2 regions of the Bariatricus sp. SGI.019 genome follow, and region 1 is predicted to be linked to the other one. Evidence: predicted binding sites of a transcription regulator. Region 1 holds the regulator's gene; the other holds the start of a gene.
What was found. The regulator Rex, encoded in region 1, represses fermentation and respiration genes when NADH is low (regulators of the CRP and FNR family bind a similar motif). The targets are predictions, from matches to a motif close to ATTGTTAANTANTTAACAAT.
Positions count from the first base shown of each region.

Region 1 (8,110 bases):
TTTGTAGGAAAGAATTTTAATGTTACCAGAGCGGGTATTCATGCAGATGGACTATTAAAAAATGAAGAGATTTATAATATATTTGATACAGATAAATTCCTCAAACGACCACCGTTGGTTGCAGTATCCAATACATCTGGTCTTGCTGGGATTGCGCATTGGATCAATACGTACTTTCATCTGCCTGAAGAAAAACAAGTAGATAAAAATTCAGAATTAGTAATAATGGTGAAGGCATGGGTAGATAAAGAGTATGAGGAAGGCCGTGTTACGGTACTGACAGATAATGAATTGCTTGTTGTTATTGATGATGCATGTAAACAGCTTGGAGTCAGCCTTGTCCAGGAGAAATAGAATCGAAGAAGGAGCAGAACATGGAAGAATATCAAGACCATTCTCTTAGAGGAAAGGTATTTCAAAAACTCCGTGAAGATATTCTTTCTGGAGTATATAAAGATGATGATGAATTAAGAGAGATTTCCATTGGAGAAGAAATGGGAGTCAGCAGAACGCCAGTTAGGGAGGCGCTTAGACAGTTGGAGCTAGAGGGGCTGGTGACGATCATTCCTAATAAGGGAGCTTATGTAAAAGGTATTACTCAAAAAGATGTACATGATATTTATAAAATAAGATCTCTTTTGGAAGGCTTATGTGCAAGATGGGCGACAGATAATATTTCCGATGAACAGATAGAAGAATTAGAGGAGATTATTCTATTGTCAGAGTTTCATTTGCAAAAAAAGAGTGAAGGAAAAGCGGCACAGGTATCTGAATTGGATGGTAAATTTCATAAAGTCTTGTATGAGGCATCCAACAGTCGTATACTAGAACATGTATTATCTGATTTTCACAAATATGTGAAGATGGCACGTACTTTGTCGGTAGGTGCCAAGGACAGAGCACAGAAATCAATCGAGGAACATAAAGGTATTCTTGAGGCAATTAAGAATAAAGACGCTGATCAGGCTGAAATGCTTGCGAATCAGCATATCATGAATGTTATGGAGAACCTCCATATGGAGAAGTAAATCAAAAAGGAGAGAAGCAAGATGGCAAAGATTAAGATGACAACACCAATTGTAGAGATGGATGGAGATGAGATGACAAGAATCTTGTGGAAGATGATCAAAGAGAATCTTCTGGAACCATTTATTGAACTGAACACGGAGTATTATGATCTTGGACTGGAACACAGAAATGAGACCAATGACCAAGTAACCATCGATTCTGCAAATGCTACTAAAAAATATAAAGTAGCAGTGAAATGTGCAACAATCACACCAAATGCCGCACGTATGACAGAATATAATCTAAAAGAAATGTGGAAGAGTCCGAATGGAACAATCCGTGCTATTCTTGACGGAACAGTATTTCGCGCTCCAATTGTGGTAAAGGGAATAGAACCTTGTGTGAAGAATTGGAAGAAACCAATTACAATAGCGAGACATGCTTATGGTGACGTTTATAAGAATACGGAGATGAAGATTCCGGGACCTGGAAAAGTAGAACTGGTTTATACTGCCGAAGATGGAACAGAAACGAGAGAACTGGTACATAATTATGCAGGACCAGGTGTTGCACAGGGAATGCACAATCTGTGCGGATCCATTGAAAGTTTTGCAAGAAGCTGCTTCAATTATGCTTTGGATACCAAGCAGGATCTGTGGTTTGCGACGAAAGATACGATTTCTAAAAAATATGATCATACATTCAAAGATATTTTCCAGGAAATCTATGATGCAGAATATGCAGAAAAATTTGAAAACGCTGGTATCGTATATTTCTATACGTTGATTGATGATGCAGTTGCCCGCGTTATGAAATCAGAAGGCGGATATATCTGGGCATGTAAGAACTATGACGGAGATGTAATGAGTGATATGGTTTCTTCCGCATTCGGTTCATTGGCTATGATGACCTCTGTACTGGTATCTCCAGAAGGTTATTATGAATATGAAGCTGCACATGGAACAGTACAGCGTCATTATTATAAACACTTAAAAGGAGAAGAAACATCAACCAATTCAGTTGCCACTATATTTGCATGGACCGGAGCGTTGAGAAAACGTGGTGAATTAGACAGCAATCAGGAATTGATGGATTTTGCAGATAAGCTTGAAAAAGCAACGATCGACACAATTGAAGAAGGAAAAATGACCAAAGATCTTGCTTTAATTACAACTTTAGAGAATCCAACTGTGTTGAATAGTGAAGAGTTTATAAAAGCAATTGCTGAGAAATTGTAGTAATTAATAGTAAAAAGGGGACGTAGTAAAATTAACTTTTACTACGTCCCCTTTTTACATTTAGGGTGTACCCAAATGAAAAATATGTTATACTTGTTCCCAGGAAGGAGTTGTGTATCGTGAAGAGTAATTGTGAATCATGTGCTCATTATGAATATGATGAGGACTATGAATGTTTCACTTGTCAGATGGCATTAGATGAGGATGAATTGTATCGATTTGTGACCAATACATATTACGATTGCCCATATTATAGTTATGGCGATGAATATACGATTGTTAGACATCAGATGTAGATTATATGAATGGGGGAAGTATAGAAGATGAATATATTGATGATTAATGGAACTATGCGAAAGGGTTCTACTTATCATGTGGGAAAAATGTTGATTGATAAGATTGCTACAAAGGAGGATCAGGTAATTGAACTATTTCTACCGAAGGATATGCCTGAGTTTTGCAGAGGCTGTGGAAGATGTATTATGGAAGATGAGACAAAATGTTTTGATTATCTAATGTACATGAAGCGGTTGACTGGCTTGATTGATAAAGCTGACCTGTTGATTCTGACTTCACCGGTTCATGTCATGCATGTAACGGGAGCGATGAAATCTATGTTGGATCATTATGGATATCGTTTTATGGTTCACAGACCGGGAGCTTCTATGTTTCGAAAACAGGCAGTGTGTATTGCAACTGCCGCGGGAGGCGGCGTGAGATCTACGCTTAAGGATATGAAGATTAGTCTCCAGTTCTGGGGTGCCGCTAGAGTGTATACCTACGGAATGTCGGTGGCATCGCTTGGTTGGGATGGTGTCAGTGCAGATAAGAAAGAGCGGATTGACAGAGATTTGAGTAAGCTTGTATTAAAGATTTCCAAAGATCCAGATGGAGTGAATCCAGGAATCAAGACTCGTGCTCTGTTCTATATTATGAGAAGCTTTCATAAAAAAGGAATGAGTCCGGTGGATGATAATTATTGGAAAGAAATGGGATGGCTTGGAAAAGAACGTCCATGGAAATTACTGAAAAAGGAAGAGCTGTAGCTATTCAGCCAGCTCTTCCCATTTTATATACAGCTCTTCAAGTTCTTCCGCAATAGCTGCCTTTTCATTGGCTAATTCCTGACATTTAATGGAACTTGTAAAAATATCTTCCTGCAACATCATTTCGTCAATCTTAGCATCCCGCTCTTCAAGAGTAGTGATGCGTTCTTCGGTTTTCTTCAGTTCGTTTTTTCGTTTTCGCTCGCGAGCCTGTGCTTCTTTTTGTTCCTTCCAGTCGAGCTTAGAATCTGACACATTTGCTGCAACAGAGTCTTTGCCAGAAGATATAGCAGAATTTGCAGTTCCTGGAATATAAACAGAAGACGGGGCACCAGCATAAATGGTTGTTAGCTCGTCTTTTTTTTCAAGATAATAGTCATAATTCCCTATATAATTTACAAAAGTCTGATTCACCAGATCAAGGATCCTTGTTGCTGTCTGATTGATAAAATAACGATCGTGTGAAACATATAAGATAGTTCCGGTATAGTTGTTCAATGCTTTTTCCAGAATTTCTTTTGATGGAATATCCAAGTGGTTTGTTGGTTCGTCAAGAATCAGAAAATTAGCTTTCGAAAGCATCAGCTTCGCTAAAGATACTCTGCCACGTTCTCCACCGCTTAGGTCACCGATCCGTTTAAACACATCATCCCCAGTAAATAAAAAAGCGGCCAGCATATTTCTGATCTTCGTGTTAGTCAAATCCGGGTAATCATCTGAAATTTCGTCAAAAATGGTTTTTTCCATATGTAGTACATGGTGTTCCTGATCATAGTATCCGATCGCTACATTAGTTCCCAATGTAAATGTACCGGAATCTGCTGATATTACCTGATTTAAGATTTTTAAAAGTGTTGTTTTCCCCGTTCCATTGTCACCGATGATTGCAACATGTTCCCCGCGTTTAATGTCAAAACTTATATCTTGAAACAGAACTTGATTTGGAAATGATTTACTTAGATGTTCAACAGACAGAACATCGTTACCGCTGACACAAGAAGGCTCTAATGTTAAGTGAATCTCATTATTTGCTTCCAAGGGTTTCTCTACAGGACGGATCTTTTCCAACATCTTTTCACGGCTTTCTGCACGCTTAATAGATTTCTCACGATTAAAAGAACGAAGCTTTTCAATTACGGCTTCCTGATGCTTTATTTCTTGCTGCTGATTTAAATATTCTTTTATCTGAGCATCACGAAGCTGCTGCTTTTTGGCAGCATAATCACTGTAATTTCCATTATAGGTCATCAATTTTCCAGATTCGATTTCTAAGACCTTAGTCACTACTTTGTTCAAAAAGTAACGGTCATGAGATACGATCAGAACGGCTCCTGGATAATTCAGAAGATAAGTTTCTAACCAAGCTATAGAGTTTAGATCCAAGTGGTTAGTAGGCTCGTCCAAAAGCAAGATATCTGGCTTGGTGAGCAATAATTTACCAAGAGAGACGCGGGTTTTCTGACCCCCAGAAAGGGTATCTACGGGTTTAGAAAAATCATTTTCTGTAAAACCAAGACCTTTTAATACCCCGTTAATCTCACTTTCATATGCATAACCATTCTGGCGTTCAAAAGAAGCTGTCAGACGATTATATGTTTCAAGGCGTGATGTCAATGCATCACCTTCTAAATGTTTTAATTCTAATTCGATGGAACGGATCTGTGTTTCCATTTCGATGATATCAGATTTGGCAAGTTTCACTTCTTCATAGATAGTGCTTCCACTTTGCATAGCCTGATGCTGTGCAAGATATCCCAAGGTTTTGCCTTTGGTTAAAATTACTTCTCCGCGGTCAGAAGGAAGCTCACCTACAATCATTTTAAAAAGCGTTGATTTTCCCGCTCCATTGGGACCAACAAGAGCTGCTTTTTCGTGATCTTCTATATGAAAAGAACCGTCAGCGATAATCACTTTTTCGCCGAAAGATTTACTGATTCCGTGACATGCTAATATCATATTATTTTCATATCCTCCTTTTTCACTCGTTTTCATTATAGCGAAAATAGGACAAAATACAACTAAAAGTTTGACTTTGTTCACACAATTCTATATAATATTTCTTAGAATGAAATGGAAGGTGAGACTATTGGAAGAGAGAGAGATTTCCCAGGCGGTCATCCGTAGATTGCCACGATACTATCGATACTTAGGAGAGCTACTTGAAAATGGAGTGGAGCGTATCTCGTCTAACGATTTGAGTAAGCGTATGAAAGTGACTGCATCTCAGATTCGTCAGGATCTTAACAATTTTGGTGGGTTCGGTCAGCAGGGTTATGGTTATAACGTTAAATATTTGTATACAGAGATTGGTAAGATTCTTGGCTTGGAAGAGGCTCATAATATGATTATTATAGGAGCTGGTAATTTGGGGCAGGCTCTTGCTAATTATGCAGCTTTTGAGAAGAGAGGATTTGTATTAAAAGGAATTTTTGATGTCAACCCAAGATTGGTAGGTGTTTCAATCAGAGGCGTGCCGATTCGTATGATGGATGAGTTAAAGTCATTTGTCCAACAGAATGATGTTGAGATTGCAGTTTTAACTATTCCAAAGGACAAGGCAATTGAAGTGGCTAATATGCTGGTAGACAATGGTGTTCGTGCAATTTGGAATTTTGCCCATACAGATTTGAATCTGCCGGATCATATAATTGTTGAAAATGTACACTTGTCTGAAAGCTTAATGCAGTTATCATACAATATTAGCCGATATAACGAAGAACATAAGAAATAAAAAGCAAAGACGTGTAATGACTGGCATGCGCAGACGGGCTGGTTTTTACACGTCCTTTTATATTGTAAAATGAACTTGGAAGGTGAGATTATGCGATATCTGCTTAATGGAAATCAAATGAAAAAGGCGGATCAATATACAATACAGGAACTGGGAATTTCGTCTATGGAGTTAATGGAGCGTGCTGCAAAGAGATGTGTAGAGACTATGGAGGCGGAAAAGCTTGATCTGTCCAAAGCGTGTATCGTATGTGGTTCAGGGAATAATGGTGGTGATGGATTTGCGATAGCGAGACTTTTAAAGGAAAAAGGGTATCCTGTGACAGTTTGTTTTGTAGGAAATGAATCTCATCGTACGGATGAAACAAAACAGCAGATGAGTAAATTAAGGGAAACAGGTGTTGAGATATTCAAAGAGTACAAAGAAGACGAATATAGTATCATAATAGATGCGATGTTCGGTGTTGGACTTAGCCGTGAGATTATAGGAAAATATTTTCAGATTATTCAGAAGATGAATGAAGCAAAGGCTGTAAAATTTGCTGTAGATATGCCATCTGGAATATCTGCGAATCATGGAAGTGTCCTTGGAATTGCTTTCCGTGCAGATATTACGGTGACTTTTCAAATGGAAAAGCTGGGACTTGCAATCTATCCCGGAAAGGAATATTCTGGTAAAGTGATTGTAGCTGATATCGGAATCCATACGGAAAAAATAATTGCTACCGAAAAAACGGCATATACTTATGAGAAGAAGGAATATTGTAAATTTCTGCCAGCCAGAAAAGAAAATTCGAATAAAGGGACATATGGGAAGTTACTTGTAATTGCAGGAAGTAAAGGTATGTCTGGAGCGGCTTATCTGAATGCAAAAGCGGCATATATGTCTGGAGCAGGACTGGTACAGATCTATACACCGGAAGAAAATAGGATTATTTTACAGCAGCTCCTTCCGGAAGCAATTATTACAACTTATGACATTTTTGATAAGACTGAGTTGTTAAATCTTTTAACATGGGCAGATGCAGTTTGTATTGGATCTGGAATAGGAATCAGTGAGCGTTCCAGGAGAATATTGAAGGCAACTCTTGAGCATGTGAAAGTACCTTGTCTGATTGATGCAGATGGTTTGAACCTGATTGCGGAGCATAACGCTTATCTTCAAAAGATTCATCATACAGATTTTGTGATAACACCACATATGAAAGAGATGTCACGGCTGTTACATATAAGTGTAGAGGAATTAAAACAACATAGGATGGATATACTGGATTCATTTGTTCAAAAAAGTCAATGGACTTGTGTACTGAAAGATGCCAGAACTATTGTTGCATCAGTTTCTGAAGGAAACTATGTAAATATGTCGGGTAATTCGGCAATGGCAAAAGCTGGTTCTGGAGATGTACTGGCGGGAATAATAGCTGCGCTTTTGGCGCAAGGACTCAGTTGTAGGAAAGCCGCTGTTTTGGGAGCATACCTACATGGAAGAGCAGGTGATTATGCCCGTATCGATAAAGGAAGTTATAGTGTTTTGGCAAGAGATTTGACGGAGTATCTATCCAATGCATTTAAAGAGCAGGAGGAGGTAAAAAGTGAAGAATTATACGAGAGTCTGTGTAAGGATTGATCTTGATGCAATAGAATATAATATTGAGATGATGAAGGCAAATATACAAGATGGTGTTAAGATGCTGGCAGTTATTAAAACGGATGGATATGGGCATGGAGCTGTTCAGATAGCAAGGCTTCTTAGTACGAAAGAATACATCTGGGGTTATGCAGTCGCAACGCTTGAGGAAGCAGTTATCCTTCGCCACAGAGGTATCACAAAACCCATTCTCGTACTGGGATGTATCTTCCAGGATCAGAGGAGATCAATGATTGAGCATGAAATCCGTATGACTGTGTATACAGAGGAGATGGCAAGAGAAGTATCAGATCTCGCAGTCAGCATGGGAAAGAATGCCTATATTCATATCAAGTTGGACACAGGAATGTCACGGCTAGGTTTTCCAACCTGTCAAGAAAGTGTAGAGCATATTACGAACATTAGCAGGATGCCGAATCTCGTTATGGAAGGAATGTTTA
Region 1 covers NZ_JBNPOQ010000017.1:35,145-43,254, forward strand. The annotation lists gene ACQRD1_RS11385 (2-isopropylmalate synthase) at 1-354, shown strand, start outside; gene ACQRD1_RS11390 (GntR family transcriptional regulator) at 375-1,028, shown strand; gene ACQRD1_RS11395 (NADP-dependent isocitrate dehydrogenase) at 1,050-2,246, shown strand; gene ACQRD1_RS11400 (DUF6472 family protein) at 2,366-2,542, shown strand; gene ACQRD1_RS11405 (flavodoxin family protein) at 2,570-3,292, shown strand; gene ACQRD1_RS11410 (ABC-F family ATP-binding cassette domain-containing protein) at 3,293-5,248, opposite strand; gene ACQRD1_RS11415 (redox-sensing transcriptional repressor Rex) at 5,379-6,023, shown strand; gene ACQRD1_RS11420 (NAD(P)H-hydrate dehydratase) at 6,114-7,649, shown strand; gene alr (alanine racemase) at 7,615-8,110, shown strand, end outside.

Region 2 (8,110 bases), on a different contig from region 1:
TGACTTTATTGAGTATGTCTGTGAACGTACAGTGAAGAAGCCAAAAGAAAGTAAAGAGCGGGTCCGTTCAGAGAAGCTTGACCGTATTCTTACGGGAAAATGGACTGCGATCCCTTGCTTTATTGCCATTATGGGAGCGGTCTTCTTCCTGACTTTTAACGTAATCGGTGCATTTTTACAAGGACTTTTGGAGACCGGTATTGATGTATTGACGGAGGTTGTGGATCAGTGGATGACTGCGGCTCATGTGAATCAGGCTCTCCATGGCTTGGTGATTGACGGTATCTTTGGTGGTGTCGGAAGTGTACTTAGTTTTCTCCCGATCGTAGTGACTTTGTTCTTCTTCTTATCTATTATGGAAGATAGTGGTTATGTGGCACGAGTTGCTTTCTTCATGGATAAATTATTGAGAAAGATTGGACTGTCAGGAAGAAGTATTGTTCCGATGCTGATTGGATTTGGATGTACTGTTCCTGCCGTGATGGCAACGAGAACACTGCCAAGTAAACGAGACCGTAAGATGACGATCCTTCTGACTCCATTTATGAGTTGTACAGCGAAGCTTCCAATCTATGCTTTCTTTGTCAGTGCATTTTTCCCGGGTAAGGGCGGATTCATTATGACAGGAATCTATATTCTGGGGATCATTGTTGGGATTCTGGTAGCCCTTCTGTTTAAAAATACACTATTTAAAGGCGAAGCTGTTCCGTTTGTTATGGAGTTGCCAAATTATCGTATGCCGGGTGCAAAAAATGTTGCACAGTTATTGTGGGAAAAGGCCAAGGATTTCTTAAGCAAAGCATTCAGCGTCATTTTGATCGCAACGATCGTGGTATGGTTCCTGCAGAGTTTTGACCTTCAGCTAAATATGGTAGAAGATTCTTCTAACAGTCTGATGGCTATCATATCTGGGTGGATTGCACCGATCATGGGACCTCTCGGATTAGGAGACTGGCGTATCGTAACCTCACTGATCAGTGGGTTTATGGCAAAAGAGAGTGTGGTATCTACGATGGAAATTCTGTTTGGAAACAGCATTCAGACTGCAATATCAACGCTGTCTGCTGCTACGATGCTAGTATTCTCTCTGCTGTATACACCATGTGTTGCAGCCGTTGCTTCTATTAAACGAGAACTGGGAGCAAGATGGGCAGTTGGGGTCGTCTTCTGGCAGTGTGTAGTAGCGTGGATCATTGCTTTTATTGTAAGGCTCATCTGCATGGCAGTTGGATTGTAAAGTAGGAGGTAGGGTATGAATATTGCAGATATACTTGTCTTTCTGGCGGTCGCTGTGGTTGTGATCATTGCGGTTGTGATCATGAGAAGAAATAAGAAAAATGGGAAAAGCAGCTGTGGATGTGACTGTGGGCACTGTAGTCAGAGTTGCCAGAGAAAATAAATAATTATAATCCGTAGTATTTCTGCAGATATTGCAGGGAATGCTACGGATTATTTTTATTTGAAAGGATTTGGCATATTCACAGTCAGAATCTTGGTAATCTGAGTCCCGCAGTTGGTCCAGTTATGCTTCTTGGTAGAATCAAGCTGGACACTGTCTCCCGGATACATAATATATTCATCTTCCTCCACATATAATTTCAGAACACCTTCAAGCACATAGATAAATTCTTCTCCTTCATGAGCATATAATTCTATGTTCTCATCCGATCCGATATGAGGCATGAGATGATAAAGCCGTGGAAGATAGGAAAAGTTCTTGGCATTCTGACTTAAAGTATATTGAATGATCTGGTCGCTGACCTTATCACAGCTGGCATCGTAGATTCTTGTGACTGGTGAGGCAGAAGGAGAGGATTCTTTTTCACGGAAAAAATCGATAAATTCCATGCCAAGAACATCTGTGATCTTATGCAGTGAGTCAATGGCAATCTGGGAAAGCCCTCGCTCGAACTGAGACAGATATCCGATTGAAAAACCCGTTGCAGTACTTAATTGCTGTAATGTCATTCCCTGTTTCAGACGCTCTTGCTTAATAGTATTTCCGATTTCCTGAATACTTTTCATAGTAACACCTCGTTTTCATATTTATATAAAATGAGTAGATTTTATAGCGATATTTTCATTATATTGTAATTTGTGAAAATAATCAACTTAAAACAATGGATATTTAGAGATAATGCACAAAAAAGACACATCAGATTTATGAAAAAAAACCTGATAAAATATGTTGAAAATTTAACAATAATACTGTATTATGAAAATAGGGAAGAAAAAATCGAATGATATTTCATGATTATGAAAATGGAGGAGACGAGATGTCGCTGATAACGAATGTTCAGAAGTTTTCTATCCATGATGGCGACGGAATTCGTACATCTGTATTTTTTAAAGGCTGCCCTTTGAAATGTGAATGGTGTCACAATCCGGAGACTCAGCGGTTTGAAAAAGAGATGCAGTGTGACAAGGAGAAGTGTGTTGGCTGCGGAACTTGTGCAAAGGTATGTCCGAATGGGGCAATATCCATGGAGAATGGAAAGCCAGAGATGAAGAAAGATGCATGTACATTCTGCGGAAAATGTGTAAACTTCTGTCCAATAGGAATTCGTGAGATTATAGGACGGGAATATTCTGTAAAAGAGCTGATAAAAGAGCTGATGAAGGATCAGATGTTTTATGAAGAATCTGGCGGTGGCGTGACGCTTTCCGGCGGAGAAGTAATGGCAATGGATATAGACTATATACTGGCAATTGCAAAAGAGCTAAAACGCCAGGATGTTACACTTACGATTGATACATGCGGATATGTTCCATATGAGAAGTTTCAGGCAATTCTCCCTTATGTTCATACATTTCTTTATGATGTAAAGGTTATGGATCCAAAACTTCACAAAAAGTATATCGGAGTGGATAATCAATTGATTCTTGATAATCTGATTCGTCTTGCAGCGGATGGAGCAAGAATATATATCAGAATTCCAACAATAAAAGAAGTAAATGGTAATGAAAAAAATATGAAAGAAACGATAGCGTTTCTGAAAGAACATGATATTCATCCGGCTCAGATTAATCTGCTTCCGTATCATGATACAGGAAGTGGAAAGTATTCCAAGCTGGATATGGAATATAAGGGAACAGATTTACATGCACCGGAGAAGGAAGAGATGGAGAGCTTCGTCAGACTCTTCGTAGAATCCGGATTCCAGAACACAAAAATAGGAGGGTAAACATATGGCAAAATTACGTGGTATGAATGAAAGAATTCAGAAACTTCGGGAAATCAGTGTGACGACACCTGTTCACATTGATCTTGAGAGAGCAAAGATCGAGACTGATTTCTACAAAGAAAATGACGGCAGATATTCAATCCCGGTTATGAGAGCAATGGTTCTGAAAGAATATTTTTCCAAGAAGACCTTGTATCTGGGAGACGGAGAGCTGATCATCGGCGAAAAAGGTAAGGATCCGCAGGCATCACCTACATTCCCGGAACTTTGCTGTCACAGTGTAGAGGATATGGTGGTCATGAGTGAACGTGAGCTGGTATCCTTCCATACAACAGAAGAAGACAGAAAGCTTCAGGCAGAGGAGATCATTCCATACTGGACAGGAAGAAGTATGAGAGAGAAGATCCTTTCAAGAATGACTCCGGAATGGCAGGAATGCTACAGTGCAGGTATGTTTACAGAATTTATGGAGCAGAGAGGTCCGGGACATACTTGTGGTGGTGAGCAGGTATTTACTACCGGATATATGGATTATAAAGAGAAGATTCATAAGACAATGGATGAACTGGATTATATCAATGATCCGGAAGCAGTGAATAAATGTGAAGAGCTGAAGGCTATGGACATCTCCTGTGATGCAGTAATCATTCTGGGAGAGCGTTATCATAAGCTTGCGCTTGAGATGGCAGAGAAAGAGGAAAATGAGACCAGAAAGGCAGAACTTCTTCAGATTGCAGCGAACCTGGAGGTTGTTCCGGCACACAAGCCTCAGACTTTCTGGCAGGCAATTCAGTTATACTGGTTCACACACCTTGCAGTTACAACTGAGCTGAATCCATGGGATGCATTTAGCCCGGGAAGACTTGATCAGCATCTGAACCCATATTATGAGAGAGATGTGGAGGCAGGTATTCTGGATGACGAGAAGGCTCTGGAACTTCTGGAATGTCTGTGGGTGAAGTTCTACAACCAGCCTGCACCGGTAAAAGTAGGTATCACATTAAAGGAAAGTGCTACTTATACAGACTTTGCGAACATCAATACCGGCGGTGTTACACCGGACGGACGCAATGGTGTTAATAATGTAAGTTACCTGATTCTGGATTGTATGGATGAGATGAAGCTGGTTCAGCCAAACTCTAACGTAACGATCAGTAAGAAGACACCGGCCAAGTTCTTAAAGAGAGCATGTGAGATCTCAAGAAAAGGATGGGGTCAGCCTGCATTCTATAACACAGAAGCTCAGATCATGGAGCTGATCAATGCAGGAAAGAGTCTGGAAGATGCAAGACGCGGTGGTTCTTCAGGTTGTGTAGAGACCGGAGCATGGGGAAGCGAAGCTTATATCCTTACCGGTTATCTGAATATCCCGAAGGTATTCCAGTTGACATTGTTCAATGGATATGATGAATATTCTGGAAAGCAGATTGGATTGCCACTTGGATATGCTAAGGACTTTAAGACCTATGATGAACTCTGGGCTGCATTTAAGAAGCAGTTAGAGCACATTGTAAATATCAAGATCCGTGGTAATAACGTTATCGAGCAGTTATATGCACAGGAGATGCCGGCACCATGCCTGTCTGTTGTAACCAACGACTGTATCTCTAATGCAAAAGACTACAATGCAGGCGGCGCAAGATACAATACAAACTATATTCAGGGCGTAGGTATCGGTACGGTTACAGACTGTCTTGCTGCTGTAAAATATAATGTATATGACAATCACAACTTCACGATGGAAGAGTTGATTGAAGCTATGGAGCATGACTTTGAAGGATATGATGCAATCTATCGTATGGTTCATGACAGAACTCCAAAATATGGAAATGATGATGACTATGCAGATGACATTATGCAGGAAGTATTTGAATTATACAGAAGCACCATCACAGGACGTCCGAACATGAAGGGTGGAAAATATGGTGTAGATATGCTTCCTACTACCTGTCATGTATACTTTGGTGATGTAATTCTGGCAACTCCAAATGGAAGAAAAGCACATAAACCAGTATCTGAAGGTATTTCTCCAGAGAAATCCGCAGACACCAATGGACCGACAGCAGTTATCAAGTCCTGTGCAAAGATGGATCATCTGGCAACAGCAGGTACTCTTCTGAATCAGAAGTTTACACCAAATGTTGTGGCTGGAGAAGAAGGCCTGAATAATATGGCCAGTCTGATCCGCTCATACTTCTCCATGGATGGACATCATATTCAGTTCAACGTTATTGATAAACAGACACTGATCGATGCTCAGAATCATCCAGAAGATTATAAAGATCTGATCGTTCGTGTCGCAGGATACAGTGATTTCTTCCGTAACCTGGATAAACCACTGCAGGACGAGATCATCAATCGTACAGAACAGTCATTTGATTAATTAGAACTTGACAATTTCACTAATTTGTGTAGAATTATGAAACATAAGGACAAGGTGGTCAACGCCTTGTCCTTTTTTTATTCCATAGTTTGAGAAAGGAAGGTGTAGAGTTATGGAGAGAGTAAATGAAATTGTTGGGGCGATAGATTCCTTTGTATGGGGACCTGTGATGTTGGTGCTGCTTGTCGGTACGGGTATTTTTCTTACAGTGCGGTTGAGATTTCTTCCATGGAGGAATCTTGGATATGCGTTGCACAGCGTGTTAAGTAAAGAGGCAAGAACTAAAAAAAGAGGAACAGGTGATGTATCCCCTTTTTCTGCGTTAATGACGGCGCTTGCTGCTACGATTGGAACTGGTAATATTATTGGTGTGGCAACTGCCATGTTCTCAGGTGGTCCTGGAGCTTTGGTGTGGATGTGGATCTCCGCATGCTTCGGACTGACTTCTAAGTTCAGCGAATGTATGTTGGCAATCAAATATCGTGAAGTCAATGAGAAAGGCGAGATGTCTGGCGGACCAATGTACACAATGAAAAATGCATTCAAGAATAAAACCTTTGGCAAAACAATGGGATTTTTATTTGCATTGTTCTCCGTGCTGGCATCTTTTGGAATTGGAAATATGACTCAGGCCAATTCTATCGCTGGTTCTGTGACAGAGGCGTTCAGTATACCTGCATGGATCACTGGAATTATACTTACGGTACTTGCACTTGCAATCATTCTGGGTGGTATTACTTCTATTTCTAAAGTATCTTCCGTGGTTGTACCTGGAATGGCTATCTTCTATGTGATTGCCGGACTGATTGTTATTGTCGGGAACTGGCAGAATATTCCTAATGGTCTGTATATGATCTTTGGAATGGCATTTAATCCACAGGCAATTGGCGGTGGTGTACTTGGAACAATTACAGTATCTGTAATGAATTCTATCCGTTACGGCGTTGCACGTGGTGTGTTCTCCAATGAAGCAGGCCTTGGTTCTGCAGCCATTACTGCTGCCGCAGCTACAACAGACGATCCGGTAAGACAGGGTTATATTAATATGACAGGTACATTTTTTGATACCATTGTAGTATGTTCTATTACAGGAATTGCAATTGCAGCATTTTGAATACTTATTCCAGAGTCACAAATACAATATTATATACCGTGTGGTATTCTCTTTGGTTGTATATGTCGGTGCAACACAGACTTTAGATCTTGTATGGAACATTTCTGATATTATGAATGCATTAATGGCAATTCCAAACTTGATCTGTATGCTCCTCTTACATAATATAATTGCTAAAGAAGTAGATAGATTCCAGCCAATCCTGGAAAAAGAGAGAAAAGCATATAAGGCCGCTAAAAAAAGCAATTAATTGTAAACTAAAAATAAAATAAAGTTGACAATAAAAAGATAGTATGTTAAATTGTTGCCGTACAAATAGTATTTACATCATTAGGAGGAGCTATTATGAGTTCTATGGAAGCAACAAGAAGTAAAACATACGATATGGCATATATTGCTATCTTTGCAGTCCTTATGGCAATCTGTTCCTGGATATCTATTCCTATGGCAGTGCCATTTACCTTACAGACGTTCGGTGTGTTCATGGCGGTCGGTGTGTTGGGCGGAAAGAGAGGATCACTTGCTGTACTGATCTATATTCTTCTGGGAGCAATCGGTGTCCCTGTATTTGCCGGATTTAGCGGCGGAATTGGCGTTATCCTGAATACAACCGGTGGTTATATTGTCGGATTCTTATTTTCTGCGTTGGTTATGTGGGGCATGGAAACTCTGCTGGGAAGAAAACCGGTCATTCAGATTATCTCCATGGTTGTGGGGCTGATCGTGTGCTACGCACTTGGAACAGCATGGTTTATGGTAGTGTATGCAAGAAATACCGGTGCAGTAGGTCTTGGAACAGTCTTAGGCTGGTGCGTGATTCCATTTATCATCCCGGATCTTGTGAAGATTGCACTTGCATTCGTCTTATCCAGAAAGATTCGTAAGTATGTGTCTTTCCAGTAATCAGGAAGTTCAGGCCATTCCGATACGGCCGCATCACGGAATGTGCCTGGCATATTTTATAGGAAGAGGTTACAGCGAGGGCTTTTCGGCACATATGGAGAAGATGCTGGGAATCTTTCAACAGAATGTTCCAGTGAAACTGGTAGTTCATACGGACGAGATCTGTTCCAGATGCCCGAATAATGAGGAGCATCTGTGGAGATTGCCAGTGGAATAATATCTGCAGTCGCACGCAAAGCCGGTGGGAGTAATAGTTTAAAATCCATCAAACATGGAATACAATCCGTGTTTGATGGATTTTTTTCGTAACGATACTATTCTGTTAACTGTCTTCGGAATTCAGATGGAGATATGCCGCACTGTTTTTTGAATAGCCGGCTGAAGTATAGAGGATTATCATAACCAACAATATTCGCGATCTCAGTAATATTATAAGTGGTAGACTCGAGCAGACTTTGCGCATTGGAGATCCGCAGAGAGAGGATATACTGCGCTGGTGTAGAGCCTGTATATTCTTTAAAATTG
Region 2 covers NZ_JBNPOQ010000012.1:16,962-25,071, reverse strand. The annotation lists gene feoB (ferrous iron transport protein B) at 1-1,237, shown strand, start outside; gene ACQRD1_RS09005 (FeoB-associated Cys-rich membrane protein) at 1,253-1,399, shown strand; gene ACQRD1_RS09000 (helix-turn-helix domain-containing protein) at 1,456-2,025, opposite strand; gene ACQRD1_RS08995 (trans-4-hydroxy-L-proline dehydratase activase) at 2,277-3,185, shown strand; gene hypD (trans-4-hydroxy-L-proline dehydratase) at 3,190-5,568, shown strand; gene ACQRD1_RS08985 (alanine/glycine:cation symporter family protein) at 5,681-6,682, shown strand; gene ACQRD1_RS08980 (alanine:cation symporter family protein) at 6,669-6,932, shown strand; gene ACQRD1_RS08975 (biotin transporter BioY) at 7,028-7,585, shown strand; gene ACQRD1_RS08970 (DUF1284 domain-containing protein) at 7,569-7,802, shown strand; gene ACQRD1_RS08965 (AraC family transcriptional regulator) at 7,900-8,110, opposite strand, start outside.
Region 2: a site for Rex is predicted at 2,185-2,204, ahead of ACQRD1_RS08995 (trans-4-hydroxy-L-proline dehydratase activase). Genes of this name have one in related genera too.